Regions from separate parts of the Pseudomonas sp. GW823-FHT05G12 genome, predicted to be linked through region 3. Evidence: predicted binding sites of a transcription regulator. Region 3 holds the regulator's gene; each other region holds the start of a gene.
What was found. Region 3 encodes FliA, which starts transcription of late flagellar genes. Its sites were predicted from a motif close to CTAAAGTTTNNNNNNNNNNNGCCGNTAA; they were not measured.
Positions count from the first base shown of each region.

Region 1: a site for FliA is predicted at 1,989-2,016, ahead of motA (flagellar motor stator protein MotA). Genes of this name have one in related genera too.
Region 2: a site for FliA is predicted at 1,854-1,881, ahead of AC3RCM_RS05915 (flagellar protein MotY). Genes of this name have one in related genera too.

Region 1 is NZ_CM179501.1:5,457,412-5,461,855, forward strand. Features, by position in the region: gene motB (flagellar motor protein MotB) at 29-1,069, opposite strand; gene motA (flagellar motor stator protein MotA) at 1,073-1,924, opposite strand; gene AC3RCM_RS24940 (HDOD domain-containing protein) at 2,055-3,590, shown strand; gene AC3RCM_RS24945 (rhodanese-like domain-containing protein) at 3,635-4,444, shown strand.
Region 2 is NZ_CM179501.1:1,297,531-1,301,974, forward strand. Features, by position in the region: gene rnt (ribonuclease T) at 70-681, opposite strand; gene pyrC (dihydroorotase) at 741-1,787, opposite strand; gene AC3RCM_RS05915 (flagellar protein MotY) at 1,918-2,859, shown strand; gene AC3RCM_RS05920 (argininosuccinate synthase) at 3,307-4,444, shown strand, end outside.
Region 3 is NZ_CM179501.1:1,740,786-1,745,229, forward strand. Features, by position in the region: gene flhF (flagellar biosynthesis GTPase FlhF) at 1-257, shown strand, start outside; gene fleN (flagellar synthesis regulator FleN) at 351-1,184, shown strand; gene fliA (RNA polymerase sigma factor FliA) at 1,181-1,921, shown strand; gene AC3RCM_RS08065 (chemotaxis response regulator CheY) at 2,029-2,403, shown strand; gene AC3RCM_RS08070 (protein phosphatase CheZ) at 2,425-3,213, shown strand; gene AC3RCM_RS08075 (chemotaxis protein CheA) at 3,226-4,444, shown strand, end outside.

The DNA of each region.
Region 1 (4,444 bases), 2.3 Mb from region 3:
AGCACAGGTGCCCACACAGAAAAGCCGCTTACTGCTCCTTGGCTTCATCCATCTTCAGCGTGCCATCTTCAAAGATGTTCAGCTTCTGGCGCAGCTCGCGCGGTTGCATCGGTGGCTGTTCAGTTGCCTCTGGGGCAGCCGGTGCCGAAGCCCCTGGCGCTGCACCACTGGCTGGCGCTGCAGGAGCAGTTGGCGCATCTGGCGGTGTTTCCGGCGCACCCTGCTCACCTTCGATATTGCGCTGGGCTTTCTTGGTCAGCACGATGATGTCGATACGGCGGTTGACCGGGTTGAACGGGTCCTTGCGGTCGAACAGTGACGACGAGGCGTACCCCACCACCCGTGCCACCTGGCCGTCCGGGTAACCACCCGCCACCAGGGCGCGCCGCGCGGCGTTGGCGCGGTTGGCCGACAGCTCCCAGTTACCGTACTCGCCAGTGCCGGCATACGGCTTGGCATCGGTATGGCCGCTGATGCTGATCTTGTTCGGCACCGCCTTGATGGTGTCGGCCATGGCCAGCAGGATATCTTCGAAGTAGGGCTGCAGGCGCGCGCTACCGATGTCGAACATCGGTCGGTTCTCGGCATCCATGATCTGGATACGCAGGCCGTCCTGAGTGATCTCGAACAGGATCTGGTCCTTGAACTTCTGCAGCTGCGGGTTCTCTTCCACCTTGTTCTGCAGTTCCTGCAGCAGCAGCTCCAGACGCTCGCGCTCGACCTGCTCGGCCATGGTCTCGACCTGGTCCTTGCTCAGCTGAGTGGGGGACTGCTGCGTCGGCTCGGTCTTCACTTCCGGATTGATGGTTTTGTCCGGCGCCATCTCCGGTGAACCACCCAGGTCGATGACATAAGGCGTGCCACTCTCGGAGAAACCGATAGGGTCCTGGAAGTAGCCGGCAATGGCGATCTTCTGCTCAGGCGTGGCCGTGGACAACAGCCACAGCACCAGGAAGAACGCCATCATCGCCGTGGCGAAGTCGGCAAAGGCGATTTTCCAGGCGCCACCATGGTGGCCGCCGCCAAAGCGCTTGACGCGCTTGACGATGATGGGCTGATTGTTCTCCATGACTCAGCGACCGCGAACCGCTTGTTCCAGTTCGGCGAAGCTTGGGCGGTGCTTGGGGTACAGCACCTTGCGCCCGAACTCGACCGCCAGCGAAGGTGGCATGCCCGACGCCGAGGCCACCAGCGAAGCCTTGATCGATTCGTAGAGATTCAGTTCTTCCTTGGCATCGTGCTCCAGGCACTTGGCCAAAGGGCCGAAGAAACCGTAAGCCGCCAGAATACCGAAGAAGGTACCCACCAGCGCCGCACCTACGTGCATGCCGATGGCCGCCTGGTCGCCATCGCCCAGCGAGGCCATGGTCACCACGATACCCAGTACCGCCGCAACGATACCGAAGCCGGGCATACCGTCGGCGATGCCGGTCACCGCGTGGGACGGGTGCTCCAGCTCTTCCTTCATGCTCAGCAGTTCCATGTCGAACAGGCCCTCGAGCTCGTGCGGGGCCATGTTGCCTGTGGACATGATGCGCAGGTAGTCGCAGACGAACGCGGTCATGCGCTCATCGGCCAGTACCGTCGGGTACTTGGCGAAGATCGGGCTGGCAGCGGCGTCCTCGATGTCAGCCTCGATGGCCATCATGCCTTCGCGACGGCTCTTGTTGAGGATTTCGTAAACGAGGCCCAGCACCTCCAGGTAGAAGGCATGGCTGAAGCGCGAGCCGAACATCTTCATCGACTTCTTGATGACGTGCATGGTCATGTGGCCAGGGTTGGCCTGCAGGAATGCACCAAAGGCCGCACCGCCGATGATCAGTACTTCGAACGGCTGGATCAGCGCTGCGATCTTGCCGTGGGAGAGCACGTAGCCGCCGAGCACGCTCGCGAATACGACGATGATGCCGATAATTTTAGCCATAGGTTCAAAGCACTTGCTGTCGTGGTCAGGGGAAGAGACGGGAGCTTTAAAACTCTTCTTCTACTTATCGGCAGAACTGCGCCAGACTATAGCCACTCAATGCGAAAAGCCAGTTCGGACTGATGTCAAAATGCCAATTGAAACCAAGGTGCCCACTCAGGCCCCGCGTACGCTAGAGGCCTGGGTAAAGCTGCTCGAGAGTGTTCGCATCCCCGTGCCGAAGCACAGCTACGACCGGGTCATGGCTGCCATCCACGATAGCCGCCGCTCGCTGCGCGATATCGCCGAACTGATGCAGGATAGCCCGGCACTGGTGCTGTCAGTGATGCGCGAAGCCAATCACCCCACCAATGCCAGCCTCGCCGAACCCGCCGAAAGCCTGGAAGTCGCCCTCAACCGCCTGGGCCTGGAGCGCAGCGAGCAGCTTCTCAAACGCCTGCCGGCACTGCCCGTGGAGGAAATTCCGCCGGTATTGTGCCAGTTCCAGATGATCAGCCAGCATGCGGCACAGCAGGCCAGCGGCCTGTTCGCCAGCCGTCTGGCACGGCTGTGGCAAGAGATTCACTGGGGCAGCCTGCTGTTCCTGTCGCCACTCTGGCCACTGGCACTGGCCTACCCCAAACTGCTCGACACCTGGGAGCTGCGGGTTATCCACAAAGGTGAAGACGCCGCCCACGTCGAGGAAGAACTGTTTGGCGTGCGCATCATGGCGCTGTGCCAGACCATGGCCGAGTATTGGCGCCTGCCCCAGTGGGTCACCCAGGGTTATCGCCTGCTGCTGGAAGAGCGCGAGCAACTGGCCCAGGTGCTGAATATCGCCCGCGACGAAGACCTGCTCAGCCAGCAACACCGCATGGATGCCGAGCCCGGCCTGCGGCGCTGGTTCAATCAGCCGGCCAATACCGTACTGCTGGCCAACAACCTGGCCCTGGCGGCACAGGTCGGCTGGGACAACCCGCACCTGCTGCGCTGGCAACTGCTGACCGCGCTGTACCTGCAAACCTCGCTGGAAGACGTGCAGCAGCAGGTGCACCAGCAGGCGGCCGCCAGCGCCCGCCGCCACGCCCGGCACGCCCTGTTCCACCCGGCCGAGGCCTTGATCTGGCCGTGGCACCAACGCCGCCCTCACCCGGACATGCTGGCCCCGCCACCGCCCAGCAGCGACGACCTGGCACGCTGGCGCACATTGTGCCAGCACCTGCTGGCCCAACCCAGCCCGTTCACCAACGCCGTGCACCTGGCCACCCAGGCCCAAGAAGCCCTGCTGGCCTGCGGCATGCAACGCATCATGCTGCTTAGCCTGGACAAGGCCAGCGACTACCTGCGCGTGCAGCAAATTGCCGGCCTGCCCAAGGAGGCCGGTGCCCTGGCCCTGCAGGTATCGCAGAACAAGCTGCTGCAAAAGCTGCTGAGTCAGGCCGGGCAGCTGCGCATCACACCGGAAAACCACAGCCAGTTCTCGGCGCTGTTGCCCGCCCCGCTGCGCACCTTGTTCCGCAGCGAACATGTACTGCTTCGCTCGCTGGCTGCGAACGACCAGGTGCTGATGCTGCTGGTGGCCGACCAGGGCTGCCGGCCTTTGGCCGATATCAGCGTGCAAGCCTTCGGCAAGACCGCGCAATGCATCGAGCGGGCCTTGTCGGTGTTTACCAACCGCAAGGGTTGAGCCTTGCGCTACAATCGCCCCTCTTTCCACACTGGAGACCGTGGATGACCGACTTTTCCGGCCTGCCCCTGGTGATCGAAGCTGCAGACCTGCTGCCACGCCTGGATTCGCCGCAACTGATCCTGGTCGACCTGAGCAGCGCCAACCGCTATGTCAGCGGGCATATCCCCGGCGCGCGCTTTGTCGAAGGCAAGCGCACCCAGCTCGGCCAGCCCCCGGCGCCCGGCCTGCTGCCAGCCCTGGGCGAGCTCGAAAAACTGTTCAGCGAACTCGGCCACCGCGCCGATGCCGTGTATGTGGTGTACGACGATGAAGGCGGCGGCTGGGCCGGGCGCTTCATCTGGCTGCTCGATGTCATCGGCCACAAGCGCTACCACTACCTCAATGGCGGTATCCAGGCCTGGCCGGCAGACAAACTGTCCACCGAAGTGCCTGCCATTGGCAACGCCCCGGTGCACCTGCACATAGACAGCGCACCCACTGCCACCCGCGAGTACCTGCAAAGCCGCCTGGGCGCCGATGACCTGGTCATCTGGGACGCACGCGGCCCGCAGGAATTCAGCGGCGAAAAAGTGCTGGCAGCCAAAGGCGGCCACATCCCCGGCGCGATCAACTTCGAGTGGACCGCCGGCATGGACCTCAATGACCACCTGCGCATTCGCCAGGACATCAAACAAGTCCTCGAGCAACTGGGCATCACCCCTGACAAGGAGGTGATCACCCACTGCCAGACCCACCGCCGCTCCGGTTTCACTTACCTGGTGGCCAAGGCCCTCGGCTACCCACGCGTCAAGGCCTACGCCGGCTCGTGGAGCGAATGGGGCAACCACCCGGACACGCCTGTAGAAGTCTAA
Region 2 (4,444 bases), 440 kb from region 3:
ATTCTCTGCATGCCTGAAGGCAAAGGTGAACCTGTGGGAGCGGGCGTGCCCGCGAATGCCTTTAGCAGATCAATCGTTGAAATCGCGCCAGCCGCCCATTTCTTTCCAGCGGTTGACGATGCCGCAGAACAGCTCAGCGGTTTTCTCGGTGTCATAACGTGCCGAGTGCGCCTCACGCCCGTCGAAGTCGATGTCGGCGCTTTGGCAGGCCCGCGCCAGCACGGTCTGGCCATACGCCAGGCCCGCCAGGGTGGCGGTGTCGAAGCTGGAGAACGGGTGGAACGGGTTGCGCTTCAGGTCATTGCGCGCCACTGCTGCATTGAGGAAACCCAGGTCGAAGCTGCTGTTGTGGCCGACCAGAATCGCCCGCTTGCAGCCGTTGGCCTTGAGTGCCTTGCGCACGCCGCGGAAGATGTCGGTCATCGCGCTTTCCTCGCTGACCGCCATGCGCAGCGGGTGGTCCAGCTTGATCCCGGTGAACTCAAGTGCGGCCGGCTCGATGTTGGCGCCCTCGAACGGCTCCACTCGGTGGAAGTAGGTATGTTCGGGGAACAGGAAACCTTTCTCGTCCATGCCAATGGTGACGGCGGCAATTTCCAGCAATGCATCGGTAGCGCTGTTGAAACCACCGGTTTCAACATCCACCACGACCGGCAGATAGCCGCGGAAGCGCTCGGCCATCGGGTGACGAGGACCGCTGCTGCCTTGGGTGTCCAGGTCGTCTTCGTAAAGGTCTTCGCTCACGCGTTTTTCTCCAGCAGGCGCCAGCGCAGTTTTTCGCCAGCGCGCAGCGGGACTACGGTTTGCTCGCCAAATGGCAGGCTTTCCGGAGCGGTCCATTCTTCGCGGACCAGGGTAATGGTGTCGGTGTTCGCCGGCAGGCCATAGAAGGCCGGGCCGTGCAGGCTGGCGAAGCCTTCCAGCTTGTCCAGCGCGTTACGCTGTTCGAACGCTTCGGCGTACATCTCGATCGCCGCATAAGCGGTGTAGCAACCCGCGCAACCACAGGCTGCTTCCTTGGCGTGACGGGCATGAGGTGCCGAGTCGGTGCCGAGGAAGAACTTCGGATTGCCGCTGGTGGCAGCGTCCAGCAAGGCCACCTGGTGAGTGTTGCGCTTGAGGATCGGCAGGCAGTAAAAGTGCGGGCGAATGCCGCCAACCAGCATGTGGTTGCGGTTGTACAGCAGGTGCTGGGCGGTGATGGTCGCACCCACGTTGGCCGGGGCCTCGGTGACGAACTGCGCGGCGTCGCTGGTGGTGATGTGTTCGAACACCACTTTCAGCGTCGGGAAGCGCTCGACCACACGGCGCATGTGCTCGTCGATGAAGCGCTTCTCGCGGTCGAACACGTCGATCTCGCTGCGGGTCACTTCGCCATGCACCAGCAGCGGCATGCCCACTTCCGCCATTGCCTCTATGGCCGGGAAGATGTTGTCGATGCTGGTCACGCCCGAATCGGAGTTGGTGGTGGCGCCGGCCGGGTACAACTTGGCGGCGTACACGAAACCGCTGGCCTTGGCCGCGCGGATGTCCTCGGGGCTGATGTTGTCGGTGAGGTACAGCACCATCAGCGGCTCGAAGCGGCTGCCGGCCGGGCGGGCAGCCAGAATGCGCTCACGGTAGGCGCCGGCCTCGGTGGCATTGCGCACCGGCGGCACGAGGTTGGGCATGATGATGGCACGGGCGAAGGTACGCGCCACGTCGCCAACGGTGTGGGGCAGGACGGCACCATCGCGCAGATGGATGTGCCAGTCGTCGGGGCGCAGGAGGGTCAGGCGATCGGACATTGGGGATTCCAGGCGGGTCGAACTCAAGCCCCAATCCTACCGGAAAACCCCGGGGCGAGCACGGCTATCAAGTTTTCCGGACAGCGTCCGATAGCCTGCTGGTAAGCCGTCAGAATTTGTGGAGCCGCCCGTGCGCCAGCGTTACCTAGCCCTGTTGACCCTGTTCGCCAGCCTGCCGGCCGGCGCACTGACTTTCCAGACGCGCATGGAGAACATTGCCTGGAAGGTCGAGGGTGACCAGTTCGAGTGCCGTCTGAGCCAGCCGATCGAAGGTTTCGGCAGCGGTACGTTCGTGCGTCGGGCAGGCGAGCAGCCGGTGTTTCAGCTGCGGTCGGACAGCAACGTACTCGGTGCCGGCACCGCCAGCCTGCTGGCTGCGGCAGCGCCGTGGCAACCTGGGCGTGGCGATATCAACCTGGGCAATGTGCGAATGGCCCGCAGTGGCGTGCTGTTCAGCTCCTCCCAAGGGCAGGCCAGCCGGCTGATCAACGGTTTGCTCGACGGGCGTAGCACCGTTGTGCGCAACTACACCGGTGAGGCGGGCAGGCCGATGGAGGTGCGTGTGCTGCCGGTCAGCTTCGCCAAAGCCTACAATGACTATCAGGTCTGTGCTGGCAAGCTGTTGCCGATGAACTACGACCAGGTGCGCCAGACACAGGTGGGTTTCCCCGGGGGCGGTATCGAGCTGGACGCAGCAGCCAAGGCGCGGCTGGACGTGATCCTCGATTACATGAAAGCCGACCCGACGGTGAACCATGTCGAGCTCAATGGGCATTCCGACAACAGTGGCAACCGCCTGGCCAACCGCGACCTGTCGCGCCGCCGCGCATTGGCCGTGGCCGATTATTTCAAGGCTAACGGTGTGCCGGAAGAGCAGATCACTGTGCGCTTCCATGGCGAGCGTTATCCGCTCGCGAAGAACAACAGTGCGTCGAATCGGGCGCGTAATCGGCGGGTGAATATCGAGCTGGATCGGGTGGCGGTGGTTGAAAAAGCCGTGGAAAAGCCGGTTGAGCAAGCGGCGCCGGCTGTTGCACCTGCCTCGGGCGTCCCGGGGGCGAAGGCGCCCTGAGATCTGGTCGGTGCATGTCATGGGCTCGCATCAAGGCCACCAGGGGTTCGTCACAACATTTTCAGCGCCTGTGAGACCGAGCGCCGCCAGGTGTCCGCCTCGACACATTCAGCGCCTGTGAGATCGAGCGCCGCGCGGGCGGCGCTCGATCTCATAGGCGCTGAATATCTTAAGGCGGACACCTGCGGCGCTCGATCTCACAGGCGCAGAATGTCTTGAGGCGGACACCTGGCGGCGCTCGATCTCACAGGCGCTGAACTCCTCAAGGCATGCATGCTGCGGCTCGACGCCCCTCCAAGGTCCTCATGCCACATCCCTCAACCGACCGCCCGTCGCCCCTACGAAAGTTCCTGTCGCTTTGTCGTCAGAAGCTGTCGCCCCACTGTAAATTTATCCGCAACGCCGGTAGAATCGATCCCTTTCCGTACAACCCCGTGGAGTGATGGCATGGCGGACGTAAAAAAGGTCGTACTGGCGTATTCCGGCGGCCTTGATACTTCGGTGATTCTCAAGTGGCTGCAGGATACCTACAACTGCGAAGTGGTGACCTTCACTGCTGACCTGGGGCAGGGCGAAGAGGTCGAACCGGCCCGTGCCAAGGCCCAGGCAATGGGCGTTAAAGAGATCTACATCGACGACCTGCGCGAAGAATTCGTGCGTGATTTCGTGTTCCCGATGTTCCGCGCCAACACCGTCTACGAAGGCGAGTACCTGCTGGGTACTTCCATCGCCCGTCCGCTGATCGCCAAGCGCCTGATCGAAATCGCCAACGAAACCGGCGCTGACGCCATTTCCCATGGCGCCACCGGCAAGGGTAACGACCAGGTGCGCTTCGAGCTGGGTGCCTATGCCCTGAAGCCAGGCGTCAAGGTCATCGCTCCATGGCGCGAGTGGGACCTGCTGTCCCGCGAAAAGCTGATGGACTACGCCGAGAAGCACGGCATCCCGATCGAGCGCCACGGCAAGAAGAAGTCGCCGTACTCGATGGACGCCAACCTGCTGCACATCTCCTATGAAGGCGGTGTCCTGGAAGATACCTGGACCGAGCACGAAGAAGACATGTGGCGCTGGAGTGTCTCGCCTGAGAACGCCCCGGACCAGGCTACCTACATCGAGCTGACCTACCGCAATGGTGACATCGTTGCCATCGACGGCGTCGAGAAATCCCCGGCCACCGTCCTGGCAGACCTGAACCGTATCGGTGGTGCCAACGGCATCGGCCGTCTGGACATCGTCGAAAACCGTTACGTCGGCATGAAGTCGCGCGGTTGCTACGAAACGCCTGGCGGTACCATCATGCTCAAGGCACACCGTGCCATCGAGTCGATTACCCTGGACCGCGAAGTCGCTCACCTGAAAGATGAGCTGATGCCAAAGTATGCCAGCCTGATCTACACCGGCTACTGGTGGAGCCCGGAGCGTCTGATGCTGCAACAGATGATCGATGCTTCGCAGGTCAACGTGAATGGTGTGGTGCGCCTGAAACTGTACAAGGGCAATGTGACCGTGGTTGGCCGCAAGTCGGACGATTCGCTGTTCGATGCCAACATCGCCACCTTTGAAGAAGATGGTGGTGCCTACAACC
Region 3 (4,444 bases):
GTGGCCTGGCCGGCTGCATCCTGACCAAACTCGATGAAACGGCGAGCCTTGGCGATGTGTTGAGCCTTGCCATCAGTCATGAACTGCCAGTGGCCTATCTTACCGATGGCCCACGCATTCCTGACGACCTGCACCTGCCGCGGGGCCACCAGTTGGTCACGCGGGCGGTGAATGTGCAGCAGCAGGACGAGCCCAGCGAAGAGGCCATGGCCGACATGTTCGCTGATCTCTATCACAACCCACGGCGAGCGGGTTGACCATGAAGCGTGTGCAAAGTCGCTATGCCAAGGGGCACGCAGAATTGCCCTACGTGTGGCCTGAGTCCCAGCGAGACAAGGTAAAGAACAGACATGGGTAGCATGCATCCCGTACAGGTGATCGCCGTGACCGGTGGCAAAGGTGGCGTCGGCAAGACTAACGTTTCAGTGAACTTGTCCCTGGCGCTGGCCGAGCTTGGCCGCAGGGTCATGCTGCTGGACGCCGACCTGGGCCTGGCCAATGTCGACGTGTTGCTGGGCCTTACCCCCAAACGTACCCTCGCCGATGTGATTGAAGGGCGTTGCGAGCTGCGTGACGTGATGCTGCAGGGCCCCGGCGGTGTGCGTATCGTACCGGCAGCCTCGGGCACCCAGAGCATGGTGCATCTGGCCCCGGCCCAGCATGCCGGGTTGATCCAGGCGTTCAGCGAGATCGGCGACAACCTCGATGTGTTGGTGATCGATACCGCTGCGGGTATCGGTGACTCGGTGGTCAGCTTCGTTCGCGCCGCCCAGGAAGTGCTGCTGGTGGTGTGTGATGAACCTACCTCGATTACCGACGCCTACGCGTTGATCAAGCTGCTCAATCGCGACTATGGCATGAACCGTTTCCGTGTTTTGGCCAACATGGCGCAGAGCCCGCAGGAAGGGCGCAACCTGTTTGCCAAGCTGACCAAGGTCACCGACCGCTTCCTTGACGTTGCCCTGCAGTACGTGGGGGCTGTGCCGTACGACGAGTGCGTGCGCAAGGCGGTGCAGAAGCAGCGTGCCGTCTACGAAGCCTTCCCTCGCTCCAAGTGCGCGCTGGCCTTCAAGGCGATTGCCCAGAAGGTCGACAGCTGGCCGCTGCCGGCCAATCCGCGCGGCCATCTGGAGTTCTTTGTCGAGCGCTTGGTGCAACCCACCAGCGCGGGACCCGTACTATGAACGCCAGCGGCTTCAAGATGTACAGCCGGGCGGCGAAGGACGCCCAGTACGAGCTGATCGAACGCTACGCGCCGCTGGTCAAGCGCATCGCCTACCACCTGTTGGCGCGCTTGCCGGCCAATGTGCAAGTCGAGGACCTGATCCAGGCCGGCATGATTGGCCTGCTGGAAGTGGCCAACAAATACGACGCCAGCAAGGGCGCCAGCTTTGAGACCTACGCCGGCATCCGCATCCGCGGGGCCATGCTGGACGAAGTGCGCAAAGGCGATTGGGCGCCGCGTTCGGTACACCGCAACACCCGTATGGTCAGTGATGCCATGCGTGCGGTTGAAGCCAGAACAGGCCGTGACGCTAAAGATCATGAAGTTGCTGCCGAACTCCAATTGAGTCTCGATGATTACTACGGGATCTTGAACGATACCCTGGGCAGCCGCCTGTTCAGCTTCGACGACCTGTTGCAGGACGGCGAGCACGAAGGGCTGCATGAGGATGGCGCCAGTGGCCAGGTCGAACCTGCGCGCGGCCTGGAGGAGGAGCGCTTCCAGGCTGCCCTGACCGAGGCTATCGCCAACCTGCCGGAGCGTGAGCGCCTGGTGCTGGCGCTGTACTACGACGAAGAGCTGAACCTCAAGGAGATCGGTGAGGTGCTGGGTGTCAGCGAGTCGCGGGTCAGCCAGTTGCACAGCCAATGTGCCGCGCGCCTGCGCAGCCGCCTGGGGGAATGGCGGGCGCGTTGAGCCCACTGTCGTTGCAGTCGTTTTCCACGTTGTACCGAATTGAATGAGTGCGTGCTCGGTAGGCCGAGCGCGTTTGAGACTGCTTGGAGGTCTAATTGGACAAGAACATGAAAATCCTCATCGTTGACGACTTTTCGACGATGCGGCGGATCATCAAGAACCTGTTGCGTGACCTGGGTTTCACCAACACCGACGAAGCCGATGACGGCACCACGGCGTTGCCGATGCTGGAAAACGGTCACTACGACTTCCTGGTGACCGACTGGAACATGCCGGGCATGTCCGGCATCGACCTGCTGCGTAAAGTGCGTGCCAGCGACAAGCTGAAAAGCATGCCGGTCTTGATGGTGACCGCTGAAGCCAAGCGCGACCAGATCATTGAAGCGGCCCAGGCCGGCGTCAATGGTTACGTGGTCAAGCCGTTCACCGCTCAGGTGCTCAAAGAGAAGATCGAGAAGATCTTCGAACGCGTCAACGGCTGAGTCACGTCAGGGGGGCGCGTCATGGATTCATCACAAACGTCTTTGGGCGAGTTCGAGTCGACCCTGAAGAAGCATGCCCAGGAGTTGGTCGAAAGCCTGGAGCGGGGCCGTTTCGGCGAGGCGGTACAGTTGATTCACGAACTGAACCAGACCCGCGACCGCGGCCTGTACCAGGAAGTCGGCAAGCTGACTCGCGAGCTGCACAGTGCCATCGTCAGTTTCCAGATCGACCCCACCATGCCGCAGGCAGAAGAGGTGTCGCAGATTACCGACGCCACCGAGCGTCTGTCGTATGTGGTCAAGCTCACCGAGGGCGCGGCCAACCGCACCATGGACCTGGTCGAGGAAAGCACACCGGTGCTCAATGAGCTGGCCAACGAGGCCAAGGCCCTGAGCACCGACTGGCAGCGCTTCATGCGCCGCGAAGTGGCTGCGCCGGAATTTCGTGATCTGGTCAAGCGAGTCGACAGTTTCCTGACGCACAGCGCCGAAGGTAACCGCAAGGTTTCCGGGCACCTCAACGACATTTTGCTGGCCCAGGACTATCAGGACCTGACCGGCCAGGTGATCAAGCGCGTCACCACACTGGTGACCGAGGTGGAAAGCAACCTGCTCAAGCTGGTGCTGATGGCCAGCCAGGTCGACCGCTTTGCCGGTATAAAACATGACCACGATCAATTGCGTGCAGAAAAAGATCGAGAAAAACATCCGACTCGGGGTGAAGGTCCGCAGATTCATGCCGATAAGCGTGAAGACGTCGTGTCCGGTCAGGACGATGTCGATGATCTGCTGTCCAGCCTTGGTTTTTAAGGAGCACGTTTGATGAGCTTCGGCGCCGATGAAGAAATCCTCCAGGATTTCCTGGTAGAGGCCGGCGAAATACTTGAGCAATTGTCCGAGCAACTGGTCGAGCTGGAAAGCCGACCTGACGATGCCGACCTGCTCAATGCGATCTTTCGCGGTTTCCACACTGTAAAAGGGGGCGCCGGCTTCCTTCAGCTGAACGAGCTGGTGGAGTGCTGCCATATCGCCGAGAACGTGTTCGACGTCCTGCGCAAAGGTGAGCGCCGTGTCGATGCGGAACTGATGGATGTGGTGCTCGAGGCACTGGATACGGTCAACAGCATGTTCGGCCAGGTGCGCGAGCGTGCCGAAGTGACACCGGCCACCCCCGCACTGCTGGCAGCGCTGTCGCGCCTGGCCGAACCTGGCGCAGCCGAAGCTGTTGCAGCGCCTGCACCGGCGCCGGTTGCCGACGTGGTGGCTGCAGCGCCGGCCGAGGCCGAGGAGCAACACCAGGACATCACTGACAGTGAGTTCGAGCAGTTGCTCGACTCGCTCGACGCGATCAAGGCGCAAGCGGCGGCCGACGAGCAGATGCAGGGCGAGACTGTCAGCGGTGCTGGTGATGAAATCACCGACGCCGAGTTCGAATCGCTGCTCGACCAGTTGCACGGCAAGGGCCAGTTCAATGCCGAGGTCGCCGCGCCGCCGGTTGCCGTCAGCAGCGAAGCGGTCAGTGATGAGATCACCGACGCCGAATTCGAATCGCTGCTCGACCAGTTGCATGGCAAGGGCACCTTCCAGGCTGGCGCCTTGCCAGCCGCCCAGGCACCAGCACCTGCCGCGCCAGACAACAGCGCAGCCAGCGATGAAATCAGCGAGCACGAGTTCGAAGCCCTGCTGGACCAGTTGCACGGCAAGGGCAAGTTTGGTGGCGATGTTGCCGCTGTAGAAGCCCCGGCTGCTGTCCAGGCGCAAGCGCCGGCTGCCGCCAAGGCCGAAAGCCCGCCAGTGACCAAGCCCGCTGCCGCGCCAGCGCCAGCGCCTTCGCCGGCCAGCAAACCTGCCGCGGCGCCTCGCGCGCCGGCCCCGGCCGCCGAAAAGCACGCCGCCAGCGAAGCGGAAACCACCGTGCGCGTCGACACCGCGCGCCTGGACGAGATCATGAACATGGTCGGCGAACTGGTGCTGGTGCGTAACCGCCTGGTGCGCCTGGGCCTGAACAGCGGCGACGAGGCCATGTCCAAGGCCGTGTCCA